DNA from 2 places in the Dactylosporangium sp. CS-033363 genome. Region 1 is predicted to be linked to the other one. Evidence: riboswitches for the same ligand, from Rfam matches in the RefSeq annotation. Region 1 holds a riboswitch; the other holds the start of a gene.
The links. Region 1 has a riboswitch for ZMP and ZTP ahead of glyA (serine hydroxymethyltransferase). Riboswitches for the same ligand answer to the same signal wherever they lie in the genome.
Positions count from the first base shown of each region.

Region 1 (3,393 bases):
CATCGGGCGCCGGCGGAGCCGTGGGGGAATCAGCCCGAGCCCCCGGTACGGGACCGCCGCCCCACCGATGCCTGGGAGCGGAACCCCGCGGAGCAGCGTCCGAACAACCAGGCCTGGACCGCCGCCCCCGCGCCCGAGCCGCAGCCGCAGTCGCCGCCGGCCACCCAGGCGTGGTCCGCTCAGCCCGCGCAGGGCGAGGAGGCCTGGTGGGACCCGGCCACCGCGCCGGCCGCCCAGGCGCCCGCGCCCGCGGAGGAGAAGGGCAAGAAGTCCCGCTGGGGCCGGAACAAGGACAAGGACGCCAAGAAGGAGCCCGAGGCCGCCGACGACTGGGCCGGCGAGGCGACCGCGCGCTGGGACCGCGGGGCGGCCAACAACGAAGCGCCCCGCAACGAACCTCGGAACGAACCTCGGAACGAGCCCCGGAACGACGACTGGGGCGGCCCGAAGCCGCAGCCGGAGCGCATTCCCGAGCAGCGCAAGCGGGAACTGTCCGCGTTCGAGGACCTCGCGCCCCTGGAGCTCAATCTCGACGAGGAGCCCAAGGAGAAGAAGTCCCGCCGTTTCCTGGGCCGGAAGTGAGTTTTCTGGGCCGGAAGTAAAGCGATCGGGGCGCCTCCAAGAAAGCCTCAGCAAGCAAGAGAGGCGCCCCGAAAAGCAATACCTCAGTCCCGGCCCGGCATCGGGTAGGCGGACAGCAGTTCCCGCACCTCGGCGGCGATCGCGTCCAGCGCCGCGTCGTCCGACTTCAGGGCGGCGTCCACGGCGCGGGAGATCCAGGTCGCGACCTGGGGCATCTCGGCCGGCGTGAGGCCGCGCGTGGTCAGGGCCGGGGTGCCGATGCGCAGGCCGGACGGGTCGAAGGGCTTGCGCGTGTCGTACGGCACCGTGTTGTAGTTCGTCTCGATGCCGGCGCGGTCCAGGGCCTTGGCGGCGGGCTTGCCGCCGATGGACTTGCCGGTGAGGTCGAGCAGGAGCAGGTGGTTGTCGGTACCGCCACTGACGAGATCGAAGCCGTGCTCGAGCAGCGCCGTCGCGAGGGCGCGGGCGTTGGCGACGACCTGCTGGGCGTACACCGGGAAGGAAGGCTGCGACGCCTCGCCCAGCGCGACCGCGATGCCCGCCGTGGTGTGGTTGTGCGGGCCGCCCTGCAGGCCCGGGAAGACCGCCTTGTCGATGGCCTTCGCGTGCCGTTCGTCGCACATGAGCATCGCGCCGCGCGGGCCGCGGAGGGTCTTGTGCGTGGTGGTGGAGATGACCTCGGCGTGGCCGACGGGGCTCGGGTGCGCGCCGCCGGCGATGAGGCCCGCGATGTGCGCGATGTCGGCCACCAGCACGGCGCCGACCTCCCGGGCGATCTCGGCGAAGCGCGGGAAGTCGATGGTGCGCGGGAGCGCGGTACCCCCGCAGAACATGATCTTCGGACGCTCGCGCAGGGCCAGGTCACGCACCTCGTCGAAGTCGACGCGGCCCGTGTCGCGGCGGACCCCGTACTGCACGGCGCGGAACCACGCGCCCGTCGCCGAGACCGGCCAGCCGTGCGTGAGGTGCCCGCCCATCGGCAGCGCCATGCCCATGACGGTGTCGCCCGGCTGCGCGAGGGCCAGGTACACGGCGAGGTTCGCGGGCGAGCCGGAGTACGGCTGGACGTTGGCGTGATCGACGCCGAACAGCGACCTGGCCCGGGCGATCGCCAGCTCCTCGAGCGGGTCGACGAAGCGCTGGCCCTCGTAGTAGCGCCGGCCGGGGTAGCCCTCGGAGTACTTGTTGGTCAGCACGGAGCCGGTCGCCTCGAGGACGGCCTGGGAGACGTAGTTCTCCGAGGCGATCATCCGCAGGGTGTCGTGCTGGCGCTCGGTCTCGGCCCGGATGAGGGCGGCGACCTGGGGATCCGCTTGTTCCAGAGCAACGCGCATGCGCAGCCTCCTGATACGCCGGGGCACCCAGGCGCGCGGTGCCCGCGATCGGAAGCTCCCCGGTGGTCGGTTCCACCTTGATGTGCGCCAGTCGCGGTAACTGGCGCACATCCTAGCGGAAACCTACGGCACGCGGCGGTACGCGCCGTCGCTGGCCGACGTGGCCATCGACGCGTACGCACGCAGCGCCGCCGACACCGGGCGCTCGCGGTCGAGCGGGGTGAACGGGCGCTCGCGCTTCTCCTGCGCGATGCGGCGCGCGGCCAGCTCCTCGTCGGGCACGGCGAGGTGGATGGAGCGGTTCGGGATGTCGATCTCGATGCGGTCGCCGTCCTCGACGAGCGCGATGAGCCCGCCGCCGGCCGCCTCCGGGCTGATGTGGCCGATGGAGAGGCCGGAGGTGCCGCCGGAGAAGCGGCCGTCCGTGATCAGCGCGCACGCGCGTCCGAGCCCGCGGCCCTTGAGGAAGCTCGTGGGGTACAACATCTCCTGCATCCCGGGACCGCCCTTGGGACCCTCGTAGCGGATCACCACGACGTCGCCCGGGACGATCTGCTTGGCGAGGATGGCGTCGACGGAGGCCTCCTGCGACTCGAAGACCTTCGCGGTGCCGGTGAAGGTCAGGTTCTCCTCGGGCACGCCCGCCGTCTTCACCACGGCGCCCTCGGGCGCGAGGTTGCCGAACAGGATCGCGAGGCCGCCGTCCTTGGTGTAGGCGTGCTCGACGCTGCGGATGCAGCCGTCCGCGCCGTCCGTGTCGAGGGAGTTCCAGCGGTTCTCGGTCGAGAACGGCTCCGTGGTCCGGACACCGCCCGGCGCGGCGTGGAACAGCGCGAGCGCCTGGTCCGTGGCCTTGCCGCCGCGGATGTCCCAATTGTCCAGCCATTCGCGGAACGACGCGGAGTGCACGGAGGACACCGACTCGTCGAGCAGGCCGCCGCGCGACAGCTCGCCCATGATGGCGGGGATGCCGCCGGCCCGGTGGACGTCCTCCATGTGGTACTTCTGCGTGTTCGGCGCGACCTTGGCCAGGCAGGGCACGCGGCGCGAGATCGCGTCGATGTCGGCCACCGAGAAGTCGAGCTCGGCCTCGCGCGCGGCCGCGAGCAGGTGCAGCACCGTGTTGGTGGAGCCGCCCATCGCGACGTCCAGCGCGACGGCGTTCTCGAACGCGGGGCGGGACGCGATCGCGCGCGGGAGCACGGACGCGTCGTCATCCGTGTAGTACCGGCGGCAGAGCTCGACGATCAGCGAGCCCGCCTTCTCGAACAGGGCCTTGCGCGCGGCGTGGGTGGCCAGCGTCGAGCCGTTGCCGGGCAGCGCCAGGCCGATCGCCTCGGTGAGGCAGTTCATCGAGTTGGCGGTGAACATGCCGGAGCAGGAGCCGCACGTCGGGCAGGCGGAGCGCTCGATCTGGTCGAGCTGCGCGTCCGAGACGGCCTCGTTGGCGGAGGCGATCATCGCGTCGATGAGGTCG
Region 1 is NZ_CP192032.1:1,556,342-1,559,734, forward strand. It holds gene ACQPZ4_RS07110 (hypothetical protein) at 1-582, shown strand, start outside; gene glyA (serine hydroxymethyltransferase) at 666-1,916, opposite strand; ZMP/ZTP riboswitch at 1,935-2,021, opposite strand; gene ilvD (dihydroxy-acid dehydratase) at 2,040-3,393, opposite strand, start outside.

Region 2 (3,393 bases), 1.6 Mb from region 1:
CGGCTGGTACTTCCCGATCGGCGTCATCATCTACTGGGTCACGAACAACGCCATCACGCTGGGCCAGCAGTACTGGGTGCTGCACAAGTACCCGCCGCCGGCGAGCGCGTCGACCAGCACGACGCCGTTCAAGGGCGGCGCCGCCAAGGCCACCGAGGCCAAGCAGCCCAGCGGGTTCGCCGCGCTGTTCAGCAAGGCGCGCGACGAGGCCGCGGCCCAGCGGGCCAACGGCAAGGGCGCGCCCGCGAAGGCGACCGGCGCCAAGGCCAACGGCACGGCTCCCCAGGCGGCGGCCGGCCCGTCCCGCGCCCCGAAGCCCGGCGCCAAGCCGATCAACCCGAAGAAGGGTGGCGCCGCGAAGCGGCAGTCGGGTTGATGCGACCCCGCCGGGCCCACCCCTCCAGCGGCCCGGCGCGTGGCGCTCCCTGAACCGAACCCACCCCTCACCGACGACCTGTGACGGCGCCTCGGCGCCCCAAACAAGCGGAGATGAGTTTCGTGACCGACACCACCAGTGATCTCGGCGCCGAGGATCTGGAGAAGCAGCCTGCTGCTGTGCAGGAAGACGCTGACACCGATGCCGAGTTCGACGCCGAGTCCGACTCCGACGAGGAGTCCTCGGACTCGGACTCGGAGACCGCCGCGGCCGGCGGCGGCTCGAGCCGATCGAGCGCCGACCTGTTCCGCGAGAGTGAGATCGCGGCCGACTACATGGAGGGCCTGCTCGACATCCTCGACTACGACGGCGACATCGACGAGCTGGTCGTGAGCGGCCGCCCGGTCGTGGAGGTCGTCGAGGGCGGGGACGGCTCGGGCAAGCGGCTGCAGGCGCTCGTGGGCCAGCGCGGTGCGACGCTCGAGGCGCTGCAGGAGCTCAGCCGGCTGGCCGTGTTCCGGCAGACGGGGTCGCCGAGCCGGCTGCTGCTCGACGTGGGCGGCTACCGGGCGCTGCGGCGCAAGGAGCTCGGCGCGATCGCCAAGAACGCGGCGGAGAAGGTGAAGGAGTACGGCGAGGCTGTGCGCCTGGAGCCGATGAGCGCGTTCGAGCGCAAGTGCGTGCACGACGTGATCAACGCGCTGCCGGGCGTGGAGAGCGAGTCGGAGGGTGTGGAGCCCTCGCGCCGGATCGTGGTTCGGCCTACTGCCTGACGCTTTGGTTTCTGGAACCGCCTCGGCCTCTCGGTCGAGGCGGTTCCTTTTTGTGTACCGCTGGTTCGCGCACTTTGGCGGATCGGCCCTCGGCCTGGGGCGGCGTCTCGGCTCGGGCATACTTGTTGGCGAGCGACTGGCGGCATGGAGGATGGGCAACCATCGGGAAGCCTCGTCGTGGGAGTCGACCGCCTGGGCTTCCACGCGCGACGAGGAGCCGTATGTCCAACACTCCCCTGGTTGCCAAGGCCCGTCTCCTGCCCGGCGCTCCGGTGGCCGAGTCGATCCTCGCGGACGTGGCGCAGCGGGCCGCCGCCCTCACCGCCCGGGGCATCACGCCGTCGCTGGCGACGATCCTCGTAGGCGACGACGACGCCAGCGCCGGCTACATCCGTATCAAGCAGCGCCAGGCCGCCGAGCTCGGGTTCGCCTCGCCCCACCGGCACCTCCCGGCCGACGCGACCCAGGACGATCTGCACGCGGCGATCGACGGCTTCAACGCCGACCCGGACGTGCACGCGCTGCTGATCCAGTACCCCACGCCGAAGCACCTCGACTACGACGCCGCCCTTATGCGGGTCGACCCGGACAAGGACGTCGACGGCATGCACCCGCTGAACCTGGGCCGCCTGGCCGCCGGGATTCCGGGGCCGCTGCCGTGCACGCCGGCGGGGATCGAGGCACTGCTGGCCCACTACGAGATTCCGGTCAGCGGGCGCGAGGTCGTCATCCTGGGCCGCGGGGCGACGCTCGGCCGGCCGCTGGCGATGCTGCTGGCCCAGAAGCGGCCGACGGCGAATGCGGCGGTGACCGTGGTGCACACGGGGGTCGAGGATTGGCCGCGGTACACCCAGCGGGCCGACATCCTCATCGCCGCCGCCGGGGTACCGGGGATCATTCAGCCGGAGCATGTGAAGCCTGGTGCGGTCGTGGTCGGTGGGGGCGTCCGCTACGAGGGCCGCCGGCTCCTCCCCGACGTGGACGAGTCGTGCGAGTCGGTGGCGGGCGCGATCACCCCGCGCGTGGGTGGCGTGGGGCCGACGACCGTGGCCATGCTCTTCCGCAACGCGATCTCCGCGGCGGAGCGCCGTTTCACGTGAAACTCGTTCGTTGGCGGGCCGGGGTCGCGTGGTCGTTGCGCCGCGGTCCCGCCGGCGGATTCCACGTCTGGGGGATCGTCGCGCGGCGGCGGTCCACCGACGGGTGCCACCCTCCGGGCGCCAACGCACAGCGGCGGTCCCCCGACCGGTGCCACCTCCGGGCGCTGTCGCACGGGCGGCGTCGGGTGCCAAGCCGGCGCCATCGCACGGCGGCGGTCCCCCGACCGGTGCCACCTCCGGGGCGCCGTCGCACGGCGGCGTCGGGTGCCACGTCCGGCGCCATCGCGCGGCGGCGGTCCCTCCCTGCGTTTCACGTGAAACGCGCATGGTTTGCTTGAGGGCATGGACGGTGCAGTGCCCAGCGAGATTCTCCCCGCCGCCGAGAAGGTCTTCGGCGATCGGCTCCCCACGGCGATCCGGTTCGCCGAGTTGCTCGTCACCGACGGGGTCGTGCGGGGGCTCATCGGCCCGCGGGAGGCGCCGCGGATCTGGGAACGGCACCTGCTGAACTGCGCCGTGGTCGCGGACCTCATTCCGTCGGGTGCCTCGGTGGTCGACGTCGGGTCTGGGGCCGGTCTGCCCGGTATGGTGCTGGCAGTGGCTCGTCCCGACCTTGCCGTCACCCTGGTCGAGCCGCTCGCACGACGTACCGCTTTCCTCTCCGAGGCGGTGACGGCGCTCGGCCTCGAGCGGACCACCGTGGTTCGCGCGCGGGCCGAGGAGTGCGTCGGGAAGCTCCCGCTCGCCGATGTCGTCACCGCCCGGGCCGTTGCTCCGCTCGACAAGCTCGCCGGCTGGTGTCTCCCCCTCACCGCCGTCGGCGGCCATCTGCTCGCGATGAAGGGCGCCTCCGCGGCGGCCGAGGTCGCCGAGCACGCGGAGGTACTCACGCGGCTGGGTGCGGGCACCGCGTCGGTGCGCACGTGCGGGGACGCCGTTCTCGCCGAGCCCACCACTGTGGTCGACGTCGTGCGCGAGCGGGAAGTCGCGCGCCCACGCAAGGCCGGGGGGCGCCGCGGCCGGTGACCCGGGGGCGGTACCGCGACCCCTGGGCGAGGGGAACGCGGAGGACTCATGGGGGACGGCAGAGCGGTCGGCATCGGATGGCCGATGTCGCCGATACAGCGCCTGGGCGGGCTGCTCC
Region 2 is NZ_CP192032.1:11,062,202-11,065,594, reverse strand. It holds gene yidC (membrane protein insertase YidC) at 1-376, shown strand, start outside; gene ACQPZ4_RS51115 (protein jag) at 499-1,149, shown strand; ZMP/ZTP riboswitch at 1,273-1,354, shown strand; gene ACQPZ4_RS51110 (bifunctional 5,10-methylenetetrahydrofolate dehydrogenase/5,10-methenyltetrahydrofolate cyclohydrolase) at 1,371-2,249, shown strand; gene rsmG (16S rRNA (guanine(527)-N(7))-methyltransferase RsmG) at 2,592-3,275, shown strand.
Region 2: it holds a riboswitch for ZMP and ZTP, as region 1 does, so the genes downstream of both, ACQPZ4_RS51110 (bifunctional 5,10-methylenetetrahydrofolate dehydrogenase/5,10-methenyltetrahydrofolate cyclohydrolase) here and glyA (serine hydroxymethyltransferase) in region 1, are expected to answer to the same signal.